DNA from 2 places in the Parageobacillus sp. G301 genome. Region 2 is predicted to be linked to the other one. Evidence: predicted binding sites of a transcription regulator. Region 2 holds the regulator's gene; the other holds the start of a gene.
The links. The regulator LexA, encoded in region 2, represses DNA repair genes until DNA is damaged. The targets are predictions, from matches to a motif close to CGAACATATGTTCG.
Positions count from the first base shown of each region.

Region 1 (12,528 bases), 560 kb from region 2:
TTGAAAATCAATCGTTTGTTTCTCACGAAAACTGTGCAAACCCGCTATCGTTAATGAAATCGGCTTCACTCTTCTGTCTCCCCCTCTTCTTCCTGTTCCGCCACCAGTTCTAAAAATAATCGGACAAGCTCGTCGTCCGCCTTGCCGCCGCCTGTTTGGCGCTCATAAAAACGGCGGAACATTTCTTCTAATGATAATTGCTCTTGCTTCCGATTCTCTATATGCTCTTCTTTTTCTGGAAAGACAGGACGGATATGCACAAAACCAGAATGAAGCTTGCGCAATCGATAAATTTCCTCCATGGATAACGGCTGTGAAAGGTGAATTTCCAAATCAATCCATGCAGATGGATCTTTTCCTTCTTCACACCAGCGATATACTTGGGCAATTCCTTCGGTTGCTTGCCACCTTACTAACGGTTTGCCAGAGGACAACGGTATTTCGGAAACTATCGCTTTTTCCCCTGGTTTTACATCGACAATCGTAACAGATTTAGCGTATCCCGCTTCAGAAAAGCTATATGCAAGCGGTGAACCAGAGTAACGCGCCGCCGTTTCAGCACGTTTTACATCTTGCGGCCGATGCAAATGGCCAAGCGCGACATATTGAGCTTGTTTTGGCAAACTAGTAGCAGCTACTGTGTAAGCACCACCGACTTCAATTGGCCGTTCCGAATCGGATGTACTTCCTCCTGCCACATAAATATGGCTCATTGCGATGTTTACCGTCTTTTCCGAAAACGAAGCGGACATCGCTGCAAATAGATGGCGAATGCGCTCGTCGTATCGGTCACGCAAAGAAATTTCGGAATGTTCTTTGGACATCAATTCTGCTAAACGCGATTCAGAAGGATACGGAAGCGGAGCGAGCATCATCGTTTCATTTCGCGCTGGCACTTCAATGCGATAGACGGTCGTATCCGGCCACCCTAGCAAAAGGATGCCGTAATCGGCTACTAATTTCCTAGCAGCGCTAATCCGCTCCGGATGGTCATGGTTACCGGCAATAACAGCAACCGGACGTTTTCCTTTATCTGAAAGGCGGGCAAGACTTTCGTAAAACAATTGTTCAGCTGCTGCCGGCGGATTAACAGAATCAAACACATCTCCCGCCATTAACACGACATCAATTTTTTCTTTTTCCACGATGTCGACAAGCTCATCAATAAATTGTTCCTGTTCCGGCAGACGGCTTCTTCCTTCCAGCGTTCTTCCTAAATGCCAGTCGGCTGTATGTAAAATGCGCATACGCTTTCCGTTCCTTTCTTTCTAGAAAGTATTTGGAAAAGAGGAGATCCTCTTTTCCGCTTCTATATGGAAATAAGATGTGAGCCATCAAATAAATATAAATAACATTCATCTACATTGATTTTCCAAATTTGTTCTACAGCGCGACGGTATAACTGCATTTGTGTTTTATAGCGGGATATTATCACCTGTTTTGCTTCATGCCAACCTCCTGCGAACCGATTAGTTACGGTGTCTGTTTTAAAGTCGATTAATACAAGTCCTTTTTCGTCAGCAAATAAACAATCAATGACGCCTTGAACAAGAACTTTTCTTTCTTCGCCAACACCGTCTTCATATACTTCTTTTGCCGGCAGCGCCAAGCTAAACGGCACTTCACGATACACTTCGTCTGCGGCACGTAGGCGCTTGCCGATTTCTGTGTCGAAAAACGCAACAACGCTCGAAATATCGATCGCTTCCGCCTGTTCGTGTGTTAGTAGCTCCATTTGAACTAATTTGGCTATTTGTTCACGAACCGTCTCTTCCGTAATTGGTGCTGTCAAATCGACTTGCTGCATCACAGTATGCATTGCCGTTCCTTTTTCTGCCGGTGTCAATGTTTTTTCTCTCATAAACATTGGACGCTCAAACAGCGGTGTGGAAAATGAATGAAGCGGCATTCGGTCAGCATTTTCCCCGAAAATTTCACGATGTCGTTTTAACTCAGATACCGTTTGCTTCGCACGGACAAGCATTTCTTTTTCATATGCGTATTCCCACGAAAGAAGGCGATCAACCTCTTCCTTCCATTCCCCCGCGTTCGGAACACGCTCTCCTCGTTTTAACGCGGTGATTATTTGCTCATCCATCTGCTCTGCTTCTTTATCCACGTCATACAATTGGCTCGCCGGAATGACTTCCATATGCCAAATAGACGGATGGGAAGCGATTTTCTCACATACATAGGACAAATCACCGAAGTTTCGTCCGTCACGATGGCGGATGAGCGCCCTTCCGATCCAATCTAAGTAACAACGCGCAGAAGCACGGACATCATCCGGCAAAAGCCACTCTTCTTCCATCGCAGTGCTTTTCCATTTTGCTACTTCTTTTTCCGCATCTTTCACGGCTGCGATTAAATATAGTTTCTCTTTTGCCCTTGTTAACGCAACATATAAAATTCGCATTTCTTCCGCTAAAAAATCGAGCCGTTTCTTCTGTTTTATCGCGATTTGCGGCAATGTCGGATAGCTGATGCGCAGCTTTGGATCTACAAATCTCGCCGCAAACCCGAGTTCTTTATCAAGCAAATACGATTCATATAAGTCTCGCGTATTAAACGGACGTGCCAGCCCAGCAATAAAAACGATTGGAAATTCAAGCCCTTTGCTGCTATGAATCGTCATAATGCGAACAACATCTTCTTGTTCGCCAAGGGAGCGGGCCGCACCTAAATCATCTCCGCGATTTTGCAGGCGTTCAATAAACCGTAAAAAGCGAAACAATCCTCGAAATGACGTCGTTTCATATTGCCGAGCTCGGTCATAAAGCGCGCGCAAATTCGCTTGTCGTTGTTTCCCGCCAGGCAAACCACCGACAAAATCGTAAAATTGCGTATCCCGATATAGCTGCCAAATAACATCCGCCAACGAACGCTGACGCGCCATTGTCCGCCAATGTTTTAGCTGTTCGTAAAACAGGCGCAATTTTTGTTGCAACGCTGCTTCTTCTTTGTCATCCACCGTTTTATTCAAAAATGAAACCATCGCCTCATAAAACGTGCCTTTTTTCTCATGAATGCGAATCAGCGCTAATTCATTTTCATTCAAACCGACAATTGGAGAACGCAAAACCGACGCAAGCGGTATGTCTTGATATGGATTATCGATCACTTTTAATAGTGACAGCATGATAGATATTTCTGTCGCTTGGAAATATCCAGAAGATAGATCCGCATACACCGGAATACCTTGCGCGCGAAATTCTTCCATTATTTGCGGAGCGGCCGTCATGGAACGGAGAAGAATAACGATGTCTCGATACATGGCGCGACGCATTCGTTTTGCTTTGCGATCGTAAACGTGAAACGGCTCGGAGACGATTTCCTTTATTTTTTTTGCCATCATGCGCGCTTCTAGCTGTGCTGCTGCTAGATCATTCGTGTCAAACTCCTCGGTTTCTTCGTCGTCTTTGCTATTTCGGTCAATAATGATCAATTCCGGCGCTGCTTGCTCATTGTCCGGATAGTCAACGGCGCCATATTTTAATTCCGCCGCTTCGTCATATTCCATCTCCCCAACTGTTTCGCTCATAATTTGTTTAAAAATAAAGTTCGTTCCATGCAAAATTTCCGCGCGGCTGCGAAAGTTATTGGATAAGTCTATTTTCATTCCCGATTGCTTACCGTCTGCCGTAAACCGTTTATATTTGCTTAAAAATAACATCGGCTCCGCTAAGCGAAAGCGATAAATTGATTGTTTTACGTCACCTACCATAAATAAATTTCCGGTATGTTCATTTCCTTTTGTCACAAGCTGCAATATCGCTTCTTGCACCATGTTCGTATCTTGATATTCGTCAACAAGCACTTCAACAAATTGAGCGCGATAATCTAAAGCAGCGTCAGACGGAAGCCATTGTCCGTCAGCCGAATCCGGATGACGCAAAATTTGTAAACAATAATGCTCCAAATCCGAAAAATCGACGATTCCTTTTTCACGCTTGCGTGCTTGAAACATTTCCGTAAATTGTTTTACTAACCGAACAATCGTTTCAACGACCGGTTTCATCTCCCGCATATGGCGATGCCATGTAGTCGGGCGGAGAGAAAATACATTGTCCCGTAACGATTCCAATTTCTTTTTCGCTTGATCGCGCAATGATTTTGCTTCTTCCACGAGCTGCGGATCGTATTCGTCGCCGCGGCACGATTTTAAACGCGATAACGACAACGACTTCATCGCTTCATATAGCTCGTCCCATGAGCGGTCTAACAATGCTTCTAAATGGGCGATAAGCTGCAAATCATCGCGATAATTTTCAGCTCGCGGCAACGGCCCTCCAGGCAAATGAGCCAGTTGTAAAGCTCTTGCAATAAGGCGTTTTGCCGCTGCCAATTCCATCTCTACATATTTTCTTAAGTAAGAAATATACGGAAGCTGCGTTAATGGAGTATCCTCGTCTATGTCATACATCGCAACAAGTTGGTCAAGCCATCTATACGGTTCCGGATGCGACCGGGAAAATTCATAGATAGCCAAAATCATTTCTTGCAGCTCAGCGTCGCTCCGGTCCCCTGTATAACGGTCCACTACTTCGAAAAACAGCTCGTTATCGGCTTTTCCGTACTCTTCTTCCAAGAGTTCTTCCATCACTTCTTCTTTCAGCAATTCCATTTCCGTATCATCAGCAATGCGAAATACGGGATCAATATCGATCAAATAGTAATATTTACGAATAACGTCCAAACAAAAGGAGTGAATTGTTGAAATCGAAGCACGATTCAACAAACTAAGCTGTCTGCGCAAATGGAGCGAGTTTGGCTGTTTATCCAGCTCGCGTTCGATCGCCTCGGCAATTCTCGTTTTCATTTCGGCCGCAGAAGCGTTGGTAAACGTCACAACAAGAAGCCGGTCGACATCAATCGGGTCTTCTTTCGCCGTAATTTTTTGGATAATCCGTTCGACAAGCACCGCTGTTTTCCCTGATCCTGCCGCCGCTGCCACTAAAATGTCTTGGCCATCCGCAACAATAGCCTTCCATTGTTCATCCGTCCACTGACTTTCCTTCGGTTTCGGACGAAAAACGATATTCATTTCAGTCCTTCCCTTCTGAAAATTTTTGTACGATTTCGCGGTTTTCTTCCGGAACTAACAAGCGATAGCGATTATTTGAAAACGATTCATCAAACTGACAAACCGACTTAAATGCACAAAACTCGCAAGGCGTCTGTTCATTTAACTTGTATGGCGAAATGTCGACGATTCCGTCGATGATTTGAATGCCAATGGTTTGAAACAGCTGACGGATATGTTGGCGAAGACGCGAAAAATCTTCTTCACTGACCACCGATGAGCTGGAATGAATAGCGCCTTTTTTCGTAATTTGGGCTGGAACGATTAACGACCATTTTCCTTCCTCCATTTGCGTGTCCATCAAGCGGATTGCTTCCACATCCCCGAGCAAAAGCCCGCGCATTTTAAATTGTTCCAACAGTTTTCGTTCCACTTCTTTTTCATCATAAAGGAGCTGATCGCTTTTAATAATTGGATTATGCACATGGAAATAAAGAATCCCGGCCGGAAAAGCTTCCTTGCCGACTAGCTGTTCTGCATAAGTGAGCACAATGTCCAAGTAAGTGAGCATTTGCAGCGCAAGGCCGTAGTATACTTCCGTTAAATCCAGCGTTTTGGCGCTAGATTTATAGTCAATGACGCGCAATAGCACTCCCCTTGAACTTTCCGCTTTATCAACGCGGTCAATTCGTCCGACAAGCTCCATCACCGTACCGTCCGGAAGCTGGAACGTAAGCGGTGGAAGCACGCCATTTGGTCCAAACTCCAACTCAAGGCCAATCGGCACAAAACTGCTTGCTTTCGCGTGCTCGCTTAATACATTCGTTGTCCGCGCAATAATGTTTTGCAGCTTTCGTTTCATATAATAGTAGCGATTGGAACTAAGCAATATTTGCTGCTGAATGAGCGGTGCAATTTGTTCCACCGCTTCCATTGACAGCTGCTCACACTGCTGTTTGGACAAATGGCGCCAATCAATTTTTGCTTCGCGAAGACGATCGGAAATAATTTTCAGCGCAGAGTGAAATAGTTGTCCAATGTCAGGAGCATCGAGCCGAAAAACAGCCCGTTCCTTTAACCGTAAGCCATGGGAAACAAAATGAGAAAACGGGCATTTTTGAAATTGCTCCATGCGCGATACGCTCGCCTGAATTTTTTTGCCGTACAATCGCTTGCTAATTTCTTTTTTCAACGGCGTTGCCTCATTCGTATAAAATACCCCTGCAATCGCTTTGCGCGCGTGACTTCTCCATTGTTGATCACTTACGTAAAAGTTATATACATCCCACCAAAGCGGCGCAATCGAGTAATTCCGTTTCCATGCTTGCAGTTGTGTTACAAGATATGTTAGCGTCGCACGCGGAACAGTGACAAATTCATGTTGTTCCGCAAACGGCGCATCAAGTGGATCATTTCCACAAACACGCTTTTGCAAATTCGGGAATAAATCGGTAAGATGCTTGATAATGATCGAAGGCGAGAGCGCCTTTCCTTCTTCATTTGCCAGCGGATATGTCACATATAGACGCTCGCTTGGACTCGCTAATGCTAAATAAATGAAAAACGGTTCATAAAATAATTGTTCTCTTCCTCCCGGAGCAACTCTCGTTCCAAACTGCTGTAAAAGTTCCCGTTCCGTTTCTCCCAGCAATCCGTCTTCTTTTGCTTTTGCCGGAATGATTCCTTCATTTACGCCAATAATAAACGCGCATTTGACATCAATAAGACGAGAACGGTCTAATTGGGCAATAATCACTTGGTCCATCGCGGGTGGGACAAGCGAAAATTCGAGGCGGTCAAGCCCTGTTTCGATGATTTTAGCAAACTCTGCTACCGGTATCGATTCATCTCCTAACATTTCTACATATTGGTTTAATAAATCAATCACCGCATTCCATACTTGCTCATGCTGCCTTGCTTCCATCAGCCTTCCTTGTTCTTCGGCTTCTTTGCTCATTTTCTCTAGTTTTCTAGGAATTTGCAATTCTTCTAGGAATAAATAAATCGCTTCACAAAGGCTTCTGCCGTCTTTTGCTCTTCGCATGCGGCGCTCTAGCTTAGAGAGCGGAGCTGCAATTATATCACGCCATTCGTTTAACTTTTCTTCGTATTGCTTTTCCTCATCTGTTTGTGGGATGGATAATCCTTCTAATGCCTGGTAGCGGCGGTATGTCCAGCGTTCACCATTTGTCCATTTTTCACCTTTAATTCCGTACGCGAGAACATAATTCTCTAGCTGGTCCATTGCTTCACGCAATGCGACGATATCTTCTTCCACTGGAAATAATAAGTCTGTTTTAATGGCGCGAAATACCGATTCATAACGCCAGCGTGATGTAATAATTTCCATACTGGCCCGCAGCAATTCAATAAGCGGGTGGTGATGCATCGGCTCTTTTTCATCCATAAAATAAGGAATATGAAAATCATAAAAAATGGTTTTCACTAAATCGCGATAATCTTTCGTATTGCGAACAATCAAAGCAATATCACGATAACGATATCCTTTGTCACGCACAAGATGAACGATTTCACGAGCAATCGCTTCGATTTCCGCACGGCGGTTTGCCGCTTCATATACTTGAACCGCCTCTGTCTCTTCTGAATAGACAACCGCGGGGCGCTCATGATAGTACGCTTCAAGATGAGCAAGCGCTTTTTCTTGATGGCGCATATTTCTATCTAAAATCATGGTGTCTTCGATGGCAACATCATTTAAGAGCGCCATTTGGCGAATATCATGATAAGTTTTTGCCGTTAAATAAAATAAATGCAATTCATTTGGCAATTGGTCATCGTAAGGCGCATCTACTGTTAATGCCACAGTAACACGTTTACAATGAATAAGCAGCTGTTCAAGCACCATATACTCCTGTGGTGTAAATTGGTGAAACCCATCAATATAGATTTCTGCATTACGCAAATAGCGGGATTGCGGGATTTTTTCGGAAAGCAATCGCAAATAATCCTCTGAATCTATATAATGGTTCAATAAACTTCTCTCTAGTTCTTCATAAATGATGGATATATCGTTTAATTTATCGGCTAACACCTTTTCAGCCGGCTTTTTTCCTTGTTCCGTCAACACTTTTACATGTTCGCGAAGATGCTGTGGAGTAACACAATAACGTTTACATTCTGTAATCATGTCGTGAAGCTGTTTGATAAAGCCTGTCTTATCAACGGCGCGGCCAAATAATTTCAATTGCTGTTTCTTTTGTTCGACAATTTTTCGAATCATCATCTGCATTCCGATATCATTCACATGGTATCGACTCATTCCACCAGTTTCCTGCAAAATACGCCATGCTAACCGTGTGAAGCTAAAAACTTGCGCCCGGATCATTCCGCCTAATCCTGGTGTATGTATTAACGCATATTCTGATTGAAACGTCATTTGCTCTGGAACAAGATAAATAATCGGATTCCCTTTTGGCTCTTCTTTTAATTTACGACGAATTTCATTTAAGCACATTGTCGTTTTTCCACTTCCCGATCTTCCTAAAAGAAATCGAAGCGACATCGATATCACCTTCATTTTCTATTATTTCCTTCATTTTAGCACATATGTTCGTATTCTGGAAGAAAAAATGGTATTCACGTGCTATACCGCATCGATGAATACCTTTTACGCGAACTACCCGCCATTTCACTTTGTTTGAACTCAAGCGATTTGAAGTTTTCACCAAGCGATAAACCAAAACAACCGTTTTACACTTCCCCTCGTTCCAAAGGCGTCCGTTCTTCTATCATTTTATAGCCATGCGTTTACTGCCGCAAATAGAAATTTATTTCCACTCCAAACAAAATTTTTAAACTATATCAAAATCGGACAGAAAATTGTTGAACAGGCCAATAGCGCAAATCAACTTTTCCTACTACTTGACTTATTTTCACGAATCCGAAATGCCGGCTGTCCCAGCTGCTTAACCGGTTATCGCCAAGGACAAAAATATATCCTTCCGGCACTCTCTTTTTCCCTGTAAGTTCTTCCAGCGTAAAATCTCCCGTCAACTTTCCGTCAATCAATTTTTGTTTATACGGTTGTAAATATGGTTCATTGGTTTTTTTTCCATTAATATATAGCACATCATTTTTATATTCAATTTGATCACCAGGCAGTCCGATCACGCGCTTTATATAATCTTCCTTTTCATTTGCATGAAAGACGACAACATCAAACCGATGAATATCGCCAATTTGATAACTTAGTTTATTTACAATTAACAAATTTCCTTCTTGCAATGTCGGCATCATCGATTTCCCCTCCACCATATAGTTGGTGAAGCAAAGAAACCGTAATACCAAAATAAAAGTGAGTGCACCTCCGAAAAGAAATGACCTGCGCCACCGCCGTCTCTTCTCTCCCATGTTCCAATCGCCACCTGCCATTATCCATCTCCCTCATTATACCGTTTTTCGGTTATTGAAAACTTCGCTTCCACTCTCTTTCCAGCATACCATAACATTGCGATAACAACCGCTATCGCGACTGTACGCAACGGCTGTTTCACAAGCGCGGCAATATCATATCCAATAAAACTAATTGTAAAAATCATTACCATCTTTCCCAATAATACAGCTAAAATAAATTGTTGCCGGCTCATCCGCGACAACCCTGCGACAACATTGACGACCGCTGATGGAGTAAACGGAAAACAATATATTAAAAACACTGGTCCAAAACCATGGCGCTCAATCCAATGCATAAACTGCCGGACTTTTCGATGGCGGCTTACAAAATGAAAAAAACGCTTTTGTCCAATTTTTCGTGTAAGGCAAAAAACGAGAATGGAACCGAGACAGGCGCCGATCCACGAAATAAGGAAACCTTTCCACAAACCAAATGCTGCGGCATTTGCCATAACAAAAACAAACATTGGCAAAACAGGAAAAAACGATTCCAACAACGTTGCTGCAATTCCTGGGAACACTCCAAAGGAGCGATACTGCTCCAGCATGGATAGTACGTTGTCAAGGGTAAACCATTGTTTGATTGCTTCGATGTCCATTTATACTCCCCATTCATATTATGCTATATATTTTATTTTACACACTTCTAAAGGTAATTTGAACTAATCTTTATGGATATGAATGATCAAAACAATGGAAAATGATTAAATAGTAATAATAGTAAAATGAAAGAATAACAGCTGCAAGAGCCGTTTTTCTCCCACTTACTTGCGATGAAGAAAATCCGCTGAAGTGGGAGATTTTTCGGCTTTTTAAAAAACTATTGCTGCAACCACCCTTTAGAATGATTCATCCGAAACACATACTGCAGTTTACGTTCTCTTGCCTCCATTCGCTCTGTCAGTTTTGTTCTGAGCTGTGCCGTACGATAAAGTTGATTGACAAAAGAGTGGTAGGAAACATCAAGTAAAATGCTTTTTTCGTTGGTAAAATAGACGATTGTTTGATCATTTTTTGTGGGCTCATATTTATATACGTGAATGTGTGATAGCCAAACACAGCGAGGATCACTAGGGGAAATCGTTGGGAAAACGTAAATTTCGTTGAGCGGTTCGATTGCGATCGGTGCTTTATGCGTAATGCCGATGACAGCTCGGGTGCCTTCTTTTCTGCCTCGAAAACTAGAACCGTAATAGTCGCAGCTGCGTTTAATAATATCAATTGGCCTCATTTTGACAATATACTCGCCATCCTCTTCGACAACTTTTGCGTAGGAATTACCATGTAAGTGATGTGGTAAAACCGCCATGGTATAGCGGCTAATAACAAATTTATTCAGGACGATAAACTCATTTACTTTCATTACAAATTTCTCTCCTCTCTTATACATTGTACCTAATTCCATCATATCATTAATAGTTATATTTTTCTATATTTTCAAAAAATAATGAACATTTTTTATGATGAAAATCACGTTAAATAATAAATCCCATGACCAAAGTCATGGGAGAAAGGTGTTTTTAGAATGACTAATCTCTCGCGAACTCTTCCACCTATTAATGGAATGAAAGCGGAAGAGGTTCATGAATTATGAAATGTTTGCCGAATTTCTTCTTCCGCTAAATATTCGTTTGCTTGTTCAATAGCTGTATGCTCGCCAATCGAACCTCCAGCATATGTTTCCTCATTCAAAAATGCCTGCTGAAAATGAAAATCTGTACTTATGCGAAACTCTGGATGCAACGTTGGCTCAAATGGCATTTCTCTTTTTTCATTTTCCTTTTGCATATGATGATCGCCTCCCATGTTTAGGATGTGTTAGTATTTCCAAATTATACAAAACTAGAAGTCATGTTGTTATTTTGTAATATTTCATTGGGAAGGCAACCATAAAAAGCGATCATATGATCCTCTAACATATTTTTACAGAAATATGTATACTTTCTTGTCTAATTTTATCATTTCTATATATCACTCGATAACAAAAGGGCACGCTTATATCAAGCATGCCCTTGTTTCTTCTATATGAAATCCCCCATTTTTCCCTTATGCTGTCGTAAATTGTTCTTCTTCTGTCGAACCTTTCAACGCGACCGTTGATGCTTGACCGCCGGAAATCACTTGCGCTACTTCGTCGAAGTAACCAGTACCAACTTCGCGTTGATGTCTTGTTGCCGTGTAGCCATATTTTTCTGCGGCAAATTCTGCTTGTTGTAATTCTGCATATGCCGCCATACCACGCTCTTTGTATCCGCGTGCCAATTCGAACATGCTGTAGTTTAATGTATGGAAACCAGCGAGTGTAACGAATTGGAATTTGTAGCCCATTTTTGCGAGTTCTTTTTGGAAGTTTGCAATCGTTTCGTCGTCCAATTTTTTCTTCCAGTTAAATGATGGCGAGCAGTTGTAAGCGAGCATTTTGCCTGGGAATTTTTCATGAATCGCTTCTGCGAAACGACGCGCTTCTTCTAAGTTTGGCTCGCTTGTTTCGCACCAGATTAAATCCGCATACGGCGCATACGCTAAGCCGCGAGCAATCGCTTGGTCAAGCCCTGCTCTCGTGCGGTAAAATCCTTCCGGTGTCCGTTCACCAGTAATAAATTCTTGGTCACGAGGGTCGATATCGCTCGTAATTAAATCCGCCGCATTCGCATCTGTACGTGCAATCAACACAGTCGGTACACCCATGACGTCTGCTGCAAGACGTGCCGCAATTAAGTTACGTACCGCTGTTTGCGTTGGAAGCAACACTTTTCCGCCTAAGTGACCGCATTTTTTCTCCGAAGAAAGCTGGTCTTCGAAGTGAACACCTGCTGCACCTGCCTCAATCATCGCTTTCATCAATTCAAACACATTTAATTGACCGCCAAAACCTGCTTCTGCATCAGCAACAATCGGTACGAAATAATCGACATCTCCGCTTTGTTCCAAATATTGAATTTGATCGGCACGTTGCAATGCTTGATTAATCCGTTTCACCACATGAGGTACGCTATTGGACGGATATAAGCTTTGATCTGGATACATTTGCCCTGCAAGGTTTGCATCTGCCGCTACTTGCCATCCGCTTAAATAAATCGCTTTTAAACCGG
Region 1 is NZ_BSDB01000001.1:1,532,763-1,545,290, forward strand. It holds gene QSJ37_RS07795 (SbcC/MukB-like Walker B domain-containing protein) at 1-69, opposite strand, end outside; gene QSJ37_RS07800 (exonuclease SbcCD subunit D) at 66-1,247, opposite strand; gene addA (helicase-exonuclease AddAB subunit AddA) at 1,310-5,044, opposite strand; gene addB (helicase-exonuclease AddAB subunit AddB) at 5,046-8,546, opposite strand; gene lepB (signal peptidase I) at 8,846-9,394, opposite strand; gene QSJ37_RS07820 (TVP38/TMEM64 family protein) at 9,415-10,035, opposite strand; gene QSJ37_RS07825 (competence protein ComK) at 10,257-10,799, opposite strand; gene QSJ37_RS07830 (hypothetical protein) at 11,018-11,224, opposite strand; gene aceA (isocitrate lyase) at 11,483-12,528, opposite strand, start outside.
Region 1: addB (helicase-exonuclease AddAB subunit AddB) is a predicted target of LexA. The motif match lies at 8,584-8,597, and genes of this name have one in related genera.

Region 2 (12,528 bases):
ATTTATAGAAAGAAGGTGACGATGTGTTAGACGGAGTAACGGTCATCGATTTTTCCCACTACCTTCCCGGTCCATTCGCCAGCCTGCGTTTGGCTGATTTAGGAGCAGAAGTCATCAAAATTGAACCGAAAACGGGAGATATGATGCGTTCACTTTCGGAGGAGTGTGTGTTTCGCGCAAACAATGCAGGCAAAAAAAGCATTGCCCTTGACTTAAAAAACGAAAAAGATTTACAGATGGCAAAACAGCTTATCCGCAAGGCCGATGTCATCATTGAAAGCTTCCGTCCGGGAGTGATGAAACGGCTTGGTTTAAGTTACGAAGATGTCTCTGCAATCAACGAAACGATCATTTACTGTTCGATTAGCGGCTTCGGTCAACAGAGCAAGTATAGTTTACTTGGAAGCCACGATTTAAATTATATGGCGATTACCGGCGTGTTGGCGCAGCTAAAAGACAAAGACGGGCGCCCTGTTCATCCGGCGATTACGCTTGCCGATTTGATCGGGAGCATCCATGCTGTCGAACAAATCGTCGCCGCGTTATATCACCGTGAACGAACCGGAAAGGGAACGTATATTGATCTTTCGTTAGTCGATGGATTGCTTTCGATAATGACGAATCATTTTGTCATCGAGCATGATACAGGGAGAAAAAACGGCATCGATGTGCTTGCCGGCACGATCGTTTGTTACCACTTGTATGAAACGAAAGATGGACGATATGTGAGCCTTGCGGCGCTTGAGAAAAAATTTTGGGAAAACTTTTGCCATGCTGTCGAAAAGCCAGAATGGATCTCCTACCATTATTCGCCCGCAAGCGAAGAAAATCCAATTTTTCGTGAGATTGTTCATCTATTTCAAACAAAAACGCTTCAAGAATGGATCGAATTTAGCCAAACGGTCGATTGCTGCCTTGCTCCTGTGTTGGAAACAGATGAAGCGAAATCGTTATTTGCAAGCGACAGCTACCGGAAGATGATTCATATTGCCGGCCGGCGCATAGAAGTGGCGATCCGTTATGACGAAACATTATTACAAAAACGAAAAAAGGCGCCGTCACTGAATGAACATGGAGACCAATTACGAAAGAGGGAGTGATGCATGATGATGAATGTGCCATTAAACATTTCGATGATGTTAGAAAGAGCGGAAATGTTCTTTCCGGCTAAACAAGTCGTTTCCCGTATGAAACGTGGCATTGTCCGCCATACATATAAAGAAATCGGTGAGCGGACAAGAAGGCTTGCCAGCGCACTGGCAAACTTGGGCGTTTCCGTCGGCGACCGCGTCGGGACGTTTGCCTGGAATCATCATCGTCATTTGGAAGCGTATTTTGCGATACCAGGAATCGGTGCGGTGCTGCATACGATTAATATCCGTCTGTCGCCGCAGCATATCGCCTATATTATTAACCATGCTGATGACCGCGTGCTGCTGATTGATGATGATTTGCTTCCGTCCATTGAAGCGGTGAAAGAGGATATTCCAAACGTTCGTGCGTTTATCATCATGACAGATGACAAAGAGCTTCCAGAAACGACTCTTTCTCCGGTTTACCATTACGAAAAACTATTGGAACAAGGAGATCCGAAATTTCCGTTTAAAAAAGATCTAGATGAATACCAGCCGGCCGGAATGTGTTATACATCAGCAACAACTGGAAATCCAAAAGGGGTTGTATATACGCATCGCAGCACGGTACTGCACAGCATGGCGCTTGGATTAGCAGATACAAAAGGATTATCGGAAAAAGACGTAGCGATGCCGGTTGTACCGATGTTCCATGTCAATGCATGGGGCATTCCATTTGCAGCGACATGGTTTGGTGCAACATTAGTCATGCCTGGACCGGCATTTACGCCGAAAGTATTGGCAGAATTAATTGAAACAGAAAAAGTGACCGTGACTGCGGGAGTGCCGACTATTTGGCTCGGTTTGTTGCAAGAATTAGAAAAAGGAAACTATGATGTAAGCAGTTTAACGCGGATCGTATGCGGCGGTTCGGCGGCGCCAAAAGGAGTGATCCGCGCGTTTGAAGAAAAATATAAAGTTCCGTTTATTCACGCCTATGGCATGACAGAAACAAGCCCGCTCGTTCTAGTATCGCGTCCAAAAAGCTATCAGCAAAACTTGCCTTATGAGGAACAATTAGAATTCCGTGCAAAACAGGGCATTCTTGTCCCAGGTGTGGAAATGAAAGTGATTGGCAAGGACGGGGAGGTGCGCTGGGACGGAAAAGAAATGGGTGAGCTATGTTTGCGCGGCCCGTGGATTGCCGCTGAATATTATAATGACGACCGGACAAAAGAGGCGTTCCGTGACGGATGGCTGCATACAGGGGATGTCGTCAATGTCGATGAAGAAGGGTTTGTCAAAATTGTGGACCGCACGAAAGATGTGATTAAAAGCGGTGGAGAGTGGATTTCTTCCGTTGATTTAGAAAATGCGTTAATGGCGCATGAAGCGGTGTTTGAAGCGGCGGTTGTCGCCGTGCCGCATCCGAAATGGCAAGAACGCCCGATTGCATGTGTCGTTTTAAAAGAAGGGAAAACAGTGACGAAAGAAGAACTTTATGACTTTTTGCGGCCGCAGTTTACAAAATGGTGGCTGCCGGATGACATTGTCTTTATGAAAGAAATACCGAAAACGAGCGTCGGGAAATTTTTAAAACGGAAGCTGCGTGAAGAACTGCAAAACTATTATTCTAGTACGAATGCTCAATAATGAAAACGTTTTACTAACAAAAATGATGCGGATCAACTCGACTTTGAATGGAGGGGACGTTATGGCAAAAACGATTGCAGTGGTTGGTGCTGGATTAATGGGAAGCGGCATTGCCCAGTCGGTAGCGATGGCGAAAAAAAGCGTCCGTTTATACGATATTTCCGAAGAGGCCCTTGAGAAAGGGCTTGCTTCGATTCAAAAAAGCTTGTCCCGGTTTGTGAAAGCGGGAAAATTATCCGAACAAGATGCGCAGCAAACGTTGCAGCGCATTCGCACTGGCACTGATTTGCAAGAAGTGGTGGAGGAGGCGGATGTCGTCATTGAAGCGGTGCCGGAAGATTTATCGTTAAAGAAAGACGTATTTCAGAAGTTAGACCGTTATACGAAGCGGGAGGCCATCTTAGCGACGAACACATCAGAATTAAGCGTGACAGCGATTGCCGCGGCGACGGCAAGACCGGATAAAGTGATCGGCATGCATTGGTTTAATCCGGCCCCTGTTATGAAGCTGATTGAAATCGTTAAAGGAGAGACGACATCGGATGAAACGGTAGCTGCTATTCAACAGTTGTCCGAAGAAATCGGCAAAGAAACGGTCGTTGTCAAAGACCGACAAGGGTTTGTCACGACAAGAGCGATTGCCGCACATATGATCGAGTGCATCCGCATGTATGAAGAAGGGGTCGCATCCGCCGAGGATATTGATAAAGCGGTTCGCCTTGGGTTGAACTATCCGATGGGGCCGCTGGAGCTAGCCGATATGGTCGGGTTAGACACAATGCTGTTTGTTAGCGAAAATTTAACCGAAGCTTACGGAGACCGTTTCCGGGCGCCGCAAATTTTGCGCAAGCTTGTCGAAGCAGGACATTTAGGAAGAAAAACAGGAAAAGGATTTTATACGTACAACGAATAGACGCAAGGAGGAACACTGATGAGAGAAGTTGTCATTGTCGAAGCGGTGCGCACGCCAGTCGGCAAGCGAAACGGCGTGTTCCGCAACGTACATCCCGTTCATTTAGCGGCGATTGTGCTCGATGAAGTCGTAAGAAGAGCGGGAATCGAAAAACGGCTTGTCGAAGATATTGTGATGGGATGTGTCACGCCCATTGCAGAGCAAGGATACAATATTGGGCGGCTTGCTGCGCTGGAGGCGGGATTTCCGATCGAAGTGCCAGCCGTGCAAATCAATCGGATGTGCGGGTCAGGACAGCAGGCGATTCATTTTGCTGCCCAAGAAATTCGCTCTGGCGATATGGATATTACGATTGCTGCCGGCGTCGAAAGCATGACGAAGGTGCCGATTTTAAGCGATGGAAACGAAAAAACGATTCCGCCGTCGCTGCATGAAAAATATGAATTTGTTCATCAAGGAATTTCCGCGGAATTAATCGCCGAAAAGTACGGGCTGACGCGCGAGCAGCTGGACGCATATGCATACGAAAGCCATCAGCGCGCGATTCGGGCGCAAGAACAAGGAATATTTGATCAAGAAATCGTGCCTGTGGAAGGTTTGGATAAAGAAGGGAACGCCATAATGGTAACAAAAGATGAAGGGCCGCGTCGGGATACATCGCCAGAAGCGCTCGCTTCACTGCAGCCTGTCTTTCGTAAAAATGGAAAAATTACAGCCGGCAATGCGAGTCAAATGAGCGATGGGGCGGCTGCGGTGCTATTAATGGAAAAAGAAACAGCGTGGAAGCTTGGCGTAACGCCAAAAGCGAAGATCATCGCGCAAACGGTCGTCGGCTCCGATCCGACATATATGCTTGACGGTGTGATTCCGGCAACAAAAAAGGTGCTTCAAAAAGCGGGGTTAACGATTGATGATATCGATTTAATCGAAATTAACGAAGCATTTGCTCCTGTTGTATTAGCGTGGCAAAAGGAAATCGGCGCTCCGTTTTCCAAAGTGAACGTAAACGGCGGCGCCATTGCGCTCGGCCACCCGTTAGGAGCGACCGGTGCGAAATTAATGACATCGCTCGTTTACGAACTCAAACGGCGAAATGCCAAATACGGATTGCTGACGATTTGTATCGGTCACGGGATGGCTACCGCAACCATCATCGAACGGCTGTAACAAAAACCGGCGCTATCAATGCGCCGGTTCTTTTTAGTACTGATCCATGGATTGATTCCGCAATGAACGATGCGGAAGTTTCCAATTATACGTGTACGATAAAATTCTTAAAATCGTGACAACAACAAACAATATATAAAGCTCGACGGGGGTGGAGGCAAGTTTTGTTCCGACCGCTGCGCCGGCGACAATCGCCCATGCCGCGTAAATCTCCGAGCGGAGCACTAGCGGTTTTCTGCCGGCAAGGATGTCACGGATAATCCCGCCGCCGCTTCCCGTGAGCACCGCGGCAACAATCACCGCGCTTAACGGATGGTTCATTTTTACAGCATAAAGCGCTCCTTGGATGGCAAACGCCGAAAGACCGAGCGCATCAAAAAAATTTCCCCACCGTTTCCAATGTACCAATGTTTTTTGTGGAAATAAATAAACGATGGTCATTGCCAATAACGCGATAAGAAACAACGTTCCTTGCTCCCATAACGCTGATACTGGCACGCCGATTAACAAATTGCGAATGGCGCCGCCGCCAAACGCGGTGACGATGCCAAGAATGTAAACGCCAAGTAAATCATACTCTTCTTCCATAGCGACAATCGCACCGCTAATCGCAAAGGCAATCGTGCCAATGATGCTTAACACTTCCCATGTCATAAGTGCATTCCTTTCATTCTCGTTGTACGGTAACATTGTACGGTGATATAAACGGAAAATCAATCCTTCAAACTACATCGATATGATGACAAGTGTATGCTCGTTATAATAGCGATTTGCGGCAAGATTTGTTATGATGGATGCAGGTTGAGTTACGCTGATGGAAAGAAGGTGCTGCATTGAACGAACGCGAAAAAGTGATTTTAGTCGGGTGTCAACTTCCCCATATCGATGATGAACGGTTTTTTTATTCCATGGAAGAATTAGCGTCGCTAGTGCATACCGCTAACGGCGAAGTCATCATGACCGTTACGCAAAAGCGGGAAGCGATCCATCCAGCGACATATATCGGAAAAGGAAAAGTAGAAGAACTTGCTCACCTTGTCGAACAATTAGAGCCAGATGTCGTTATTTTTAATGATGAATTATCACCGAGTCAAAACCGTAACTTGTCAAGGCAGCTATCCGTACGCATTATTGACCGGACACAGCTTATTTTAGATATATTCGCGCAACGCGCACGTTCCAAAGAGGGAAAACTGCAAGTAGAGCTTGCTCAATTGCAATATTTATTGCCGCGTTTAAGCGGACAAGGAGCGGAGTTGTCTCGCCTTGGCGGCGGGATCGGAACAAGAGGACCGGGGGAAACAAAGTTAGAAACGGACCGCCGGCATATTTATCGGCGCATCGATGAAATTAAAACACAATTGAAATTGGTTGCCGAACATCGCGAGCGATACCGGGAACGCCGCAAAAAAAATCACGTTTTTCAAATTTCTCTTGTCGGTTATACGAACGCGGGAAAATCGACGCTGTTTAATCGCTTGACTGATGCGGATTCATTCGAAGAAAATTTATTGTTTGCCACCCTTGACCCGCTGACGAGAAAAATAACACTTCCAAGCGGCTATACCGCGCTCTTAACGGATACGGTCGGTTTTATTCAAGATTTGCCGACAACGTTAGTAGCGGCGTTTCGTTCCACGCTCGAGGAGGTAAAAGAAGCAGACTTAATTTTGCACGTTGTCGATTCATCGAATCCAGATTATTACAATCATGAACAGACGGTTTACGAATTGCTCGATGAGCTGGGCGTCTCCTCCATTCCGATCGTTACCATCTACAACAAACGGGATATTGCTCATCGCAACTTTGTGCCAAGTACAAAAACAGATGCAATTATCATCAGCGCTTTTAACGAGCACGATTTACACAGACTGCGGCAATTTATCGAAGAGACGATGATGAAGCAAATGGTTTATTATCATGTATCGATTCCGAGCAATGAGGGGAGACTGCTTGCTCAGTTAAAAGCGGAAACGATTTTACGTGAGTTGCATTATAATGAAGAAAGCGGTATGTATGAATGTAAAGGCTATATGATGCCAAAACATCCGTTATATGGACAATTGCGACAATATCAATAATAGAAAGGGTCATCATATGTTCACACAGTTACGACATGGAGAAAAAATCTCTGCACTGGTGAAAGAAATCGAAGCACAAATTGCACCAATCCACAAAGAAATTGATGAACGGATCGATATTAATCAATATCGGGTATTAGAAAGTTTTCGGCGTCATAAAGTGAGTGACAGTCATTTCATTCCATCAACAGGGTATGGATATGATGACATCGGCCGAGATACGCTCGAACAAATATATGCGGACGTATTCGGCGCCGAAGCGGGAATTGTCCGCCCGCAAATTATTTCAGGAACACATGCGATTTCCATTGCTTTATTCGGCATTCTCAGACCGGGCGATGAGCTGCTTTATATTACCGGAAACCCATATGATACGTTAGAAGAAATTGTTGGCATTCGCGGCAGCGGTGTCGGCTCATTAAAAGAATTTCATATTCATTATCAAAGTGTGCCGCTGACAACAGAAGGCCGAGTTGACTTTGATGCTGTCAAAAACGCGATTAATGAGCGGACAAAAATGATCGGCATTCAGCGTTCGAGAGGATATGCTACGCGGCCATCATTTACGATTGAAGAAATAAGCGAAATGATCTCGTTTGTAAAAGCGATCAAGCCGGATGTCGTTGTCTTCGTCGACAATTGTTATGGCGAATTTGTCGAAGAAAAAGAACCATGCCACGTTGGTGCAGACTTAATGGCGGGATCGCTGATTAAAAATCCCGGCGGAGGACTTGCGAAAACGGGAGGATATATCGTTGGAAAAAAACAATATGTGCAGGCATGCTCGTATCGCATGACTTCTCCGGGCATCGGCGCCGAAGCGGGCCCTACTTTATATAGCTTACATGAAATGTATCAAGGGTTTTTCTTAGCCCCTCATATCGTTGGCCAAGCGTTAAAAGGAGCGGTTTTTACAGCGGCGATGCTTGAACGAATTGGTTTAAACACGCAGCCGTCTTGGGATGCGAAGCGGACTGATTTAGTTCAGTCAGTACAATTTGAGGATCCAGAACAAATGATCGCGTTTTGCCAAGCGATACAATTTTCCTCTCCGGTAAACGCACATTTTACTCCGTACCCAAGCTATATGCCCGGCTATGAAGACGACGTCATTATGGCGGCAGGAACGTTTATTCAAGGAGCGAGCATTGAATTAACTGCGGACGGTCCGATTCGGCCTCCATATGTTGCTTATGTACAAGGAGGATTAACATATTCTCATGTGAAAATCGCTATTTGTACGGCGATTGATCAGCTAATGGAAAAACGATTAATTTCTTTGTAAGGAAATCTAACATTTCATTGACATATATTCTAACGTGATGTAAAATTAAATATCATAAGCGAGGAGGAATTGGCATGAATAGCAATATTCGTCGTTCCATGCCATTGTTTCCGATTGGGATAGTGATGCAATTAACAGAATTGTCTGCCCGTCAAATCCGTTATTACGAGGAGCATGGCCTTGTTTCTCCAGCACGCACAGAAGGGAATCGCCGTTTATTTTCACTAAACGATATCGATCGTCTTCTTGAAATTAAGGACTTGATTGATCAGGGAGTAAACTTGGCCGGCATCAAGCAAATTTTTGCAGCGCGACAATCGGATAAGAATAAAGAACAAACGGAAAAAGTGGAAAAAGTGGTGAACCAAAGATTATCCGATGAGGAATTGCGCGAAATTTTGCGAACGGAACTCATGCAAGCGGGCCGATTTCATCGTGCATCACTACGCCAAGGAGATCTCGCTCGCTTCTTTCATTAATAATCGTTCGTCATAAAATTGGGAGCCGGGGAGGAGTTTAGAAATGGCAAAGTACACAAGAGAAGACATTATGCGCATCGTCAAAGAAGAAAACGTCAAGTATATCCGTCTGCAATTTACCGATATTCTTGGCACTGTCAAAAACGTAGAAATTCCAATCAGCCAGCTAGAAAAAGCGCTAGACAACAAAATGATGTTCGACGGTTCATCGATCGAAGGATTTGTCCGTATCGAAGAATCGGATATGTACTTATATCCTGATTTAGATACGTTCGTTATTTTCCCATGGACGGCGGAAAAAGGAAAAGTAGCCCGCTTTATTTGTGACATCTATAATGCAGATGGTACTCCGTTTGAAGGGTGTCCGCGCTATAACTTAAAGCGGATGTTAAAAGAGATGGAAGCGCTCGGATTTACCGCTTTCAATCTAGGTGCAGAACCAGAATTCTTCCTATTTAAACTCGATGAAAATGGGCGTCCTACCCTTGAATTGAACGACCAAGGCGGTTATTTTGACTTGGCGCCAACCGATTTAGGAGAAAACTGTCGTCGTGATATCGTTCTCGAATTAGAAGAAATGGGATTTGAAATTGAAGCTTCACACCATGAAGTGGCGCCTGGCCAGCACGAAATTGACTTTAAATACGCCGATGCGGTAAAAGCGTGCGACGACATTCAAACATTTAAGCTTGTTGTCAAAACCATTGCACGCAAACACGGTCTTCACGCGACATTTATGCCGAAACCAATCTTCGGCATTAACGGTTCTGGAATGCACTGCAATTTATCTTTATTTAGAAATAATGAAAACGCGTTTTTCGATCCAAATGGCGACTTGCAATTAAGCGATACGGCGCTTCAATTTATTGCCGGTGTGCTGAAACATGCGCCAAACTTTACGGCAGTGACAAACCCAACGGTGAACTCATACAAACGTCTTGTTCCTGGATATGAAGCGCCATGTTATGTTGCATGGTCCGCTCGCAACCGCAGCCCGCTGATCCGTATTCCAGCTTCACGGGGAATGAGCACGCGCATTGAGGTGCGCAGCGTGGATCCATCGGCAAACCCTTATTTAGCAATGGCGGTATTGTTAGCAGCTGGACTAGACGGAATTAAAAACAAATTAACTCCTCCGGCTCCAGTGGACCGCAACATTTACGTGATGACAAAAGAAGAACGCCTAGAAGAAGGAATTGTTGACTTGCCAGCGACATTGGCGGAAGCGCTCGAAAACTTAAAATCGGACGAAGTAATCGTTCAAGCCCTCGGAAAACATCTATTCGAACATTTCGTCGAAGCGAAAGAAATCGAATGGGATATGTTCCGAACTGCTGTTCATCAATGGGAACGCGATCAATATATGGAACTCTATTAAAAGGCAAAAGGCTATCTCGCTTCATGCGAGATAGCCTTTGTTTGTATAAATGCTTAGTGAATGACGCGATAGACGCCGATTACTTTGCCGAGAATCGTGCAATCGCGGACGATAATTGGTTCTAAATTAGAGTTTTCCGGCTGCAGGCGAATATGATCTTTCTCTTTAAAAAACCGCTTTACCGTTGCCTCATTGTCTTCCGTCATTGCTACAACGATATCTCCGTTATCCGCGGATTGCTGTTGGCGCACAATCACATAATCTCCATCTAAAATACCTGCTTCAATCATGCTGTCTCCCATCACTTCAAGCATAAAAACGTGATCTCCCGATGAAACGAGCCGTTTCGGCAGCGGAAAATAATCTTCAATGTTTTCAATGGCTGTAATCGGCTGACCGGCCGTCACTTTGCCGATGATCGGCACTGAGATGACATCGTCTGTTTGATTGGAAGTAGAAAAATCTGCATCCAAAATTTCAATGGCTCGCGGCTTTGTTGGATCGCGGCGAATATATCCTTTGCTTTCGAGACGTGCTAAATGCCCGTGTACGGTGGAGCTGGAAGCAAGTCCGACTGCTTCGCCGATTTCGCGGACAGAAGGAGGGTAGCCCTTTGTTTTTACTTCTTTTTTAATAAAATCCAAAATTTGCTGTTGCCGCTTTGATAGTTTCGTCATCCTACACACCTCTTACCACATCATTTGTTTACATTATAGCATGCAGGCATAAAAAAAACAAACATAAGTTCGAAATTTATATTGACACAAACAAATGTTCCTCATTATAATGAGGATAAAACCGAACAAACATTCTTAAGAGGTGGGATAACATGAAACGCATGTTTGTGCATTATATTATTTTTTCGGCGCTTTTATTGATGGTAATTGGGGCATTTTTATACGCGAATAAACCGATAGAAAAAGACAAATATATGGAAATTACGGTCGCATCGGGAGACACGCTATGGAAGCTGGCAAAGGAATATGAAGGACAACATCAACTTTCGACAACGGAATTTATTAACTGGGTGATCGATGTCAATCATTTGTCGAGCCAACGAATTGTCGCCGGTGAAAAAATTGTTATTCCTGTGTTAAAATCAAAAGAAGACAAATCGTTAGTCGTCAGCAAATAAAATCATGGAGTGGTTAAAGTGAAAGCGGTTATTTACTGTCGTGTCAGCACAGATAAGGGAGAGCAGGAGACATCGCTGGAACGCCAGAGAGAAGAGCTGGAGCTTCTTGCGGAAAAGCACGGCTTTGAAGTAGTGAAAGTCATTATGGAACAAGCAAGCGGCTATGAAGTAGACAGAGACGGTGTGTTTGACTTGCTTTCCACGTTGAAAGAGCAGCGGATTGATGCGCTTCTTATCCAAGATGAAACAAGATTGGGACGCGGCCATGCAAGAATCGCACTTCTCCACTGCATTCAAAAAGAGGGAGTAAAAATATATACGATCACCCATAACGGCGAAATGCAGCTATCAGAGGCGGATTCGATGGTATTAAACATTCTTAGCATTGTCGAAGAGTATCAGCGGAAAATACATAATTTAAAAATTAAGCGCGGAATGAGGCGGGCGATTGAGCAGGGGTACCGGCCTGAGCGAAATTTAAAGCACATTGGCGAAAATGCTGGGAGGGAGCGAATCGATCTCCCTGTCGAAGAAATCGTCCGCCTTCGCCATAACGGTTTGACGTTTGCGGAAATTGCTGCGACATTGCGCGGGTTTGGTTACGATGTTTCGAAAGCGACCGTTCACCGCCGCTATCGAGAATATGTGGATTCTCATTCATCGTCCATATGAAAGTATCGTTAATAAACAATCTTTTCCGTTGCTTTTTTATATAAAGATGCATCCGTTCTTCGTTTGCGGCGGATCTTTTTGCATTCATGGATTTTAAACGTCTTGTCGCAATATGCCCAAGCGTGTGATGAAGCAAGATAGTTGCGATTTCTATTTATGTCCTATAAGATGAGAGCGTAACAATACAATAATAGGTGGAGGCAAACATGTTATCAAAGCAAAAAATGGCACGAATTAACGAGTTGGCCAAAAAGGCGAAATCATCTGGTTTAACAAAGGAAGAAGCGCTTGAACAGCAGCAGCTTCGCCGCGAATACATCCAAGTGTTTCGCAAAGCGATGGAGGATATGTTGCATTCCGTAACGGTTATCGATCCCAATGGCAATGATGTGACACCAAAAAAATTAAAAGAAAGTCAAAAAAGCCGGTTTCATTAAAAGGCAAAAGAAAGCATCTTAAAACATAAAGATGCTTTCTTTTATAAACTAAAGAAATAAGTTGTACATTTCCTTTCATTTTCTATATGATAGAATTGACACTACGTTGATGAAAGGATGAAAAACATGACGCATACAATCGAAGAATTAGCGATTACGACGATTCGAACATTGTCGATCGATGCCATCGAGAAAGCGAAATCCGGTCATCCAGGAATGCCGATGGGAGCGGCACCGATGGCATATACACTTTGG
Region 2 is NZ_BSDB01000001.1:972,180-984,707, reverse strand. It holds gene QSJ37_RS05005 (acyl-CoA dehydrogenase family protein) at 1-8, shown strand, start outside; gene QSJ37_RS05000 (CaiB/BaiF CoA transferase family protein) at 24-1,100, shown strand; gene QSJ37_RS04995 (long-chain fatty acid--CoA ligase) at 1,107-2,726, shown strand; gene QSJ37_RS04990 (3-hydroxyacyl-CoA dehydrogenase family protein) at 2,788-3,639, shown strand; gene QSJ37_RS04985 (thiolase family protein) at 3,658-4,806, shown strand; gene QSJ37_RS04980 (trimeric intracellular cation channel family protein) at 4,840-5,460, opposite strand; gene hflX (GTPase HflX) at 5,640-6,887, shown strand; gene QSJ37_RS04970 (methionine gamma-lyase family protein) at 6,904-8,172, shown strand; gene QSJ37_RS04965 (MerR family transcriptional regulator) at 8,247-8,651, shown strand; gene glnA (type I glutamate--ammonia ligase) at 8,695-10,029, shown strand; gene lexA (transcriptional repressor LexA) at 10,083-10,706, opposite strand; gene yneA (cell division suppressor protein YneA) at 10,859-11,164, shown strand; gene QSJ37_RS04945 (YneB family resolvase-like protein) at 11,183-11,836, shown strand; gene QSJ37_RS04940 (DUF896 domain-containing protein) at 12,043-12,273, shown strand; gene tkt (transketolase) at 12,400-12,528, shown strand, end outside.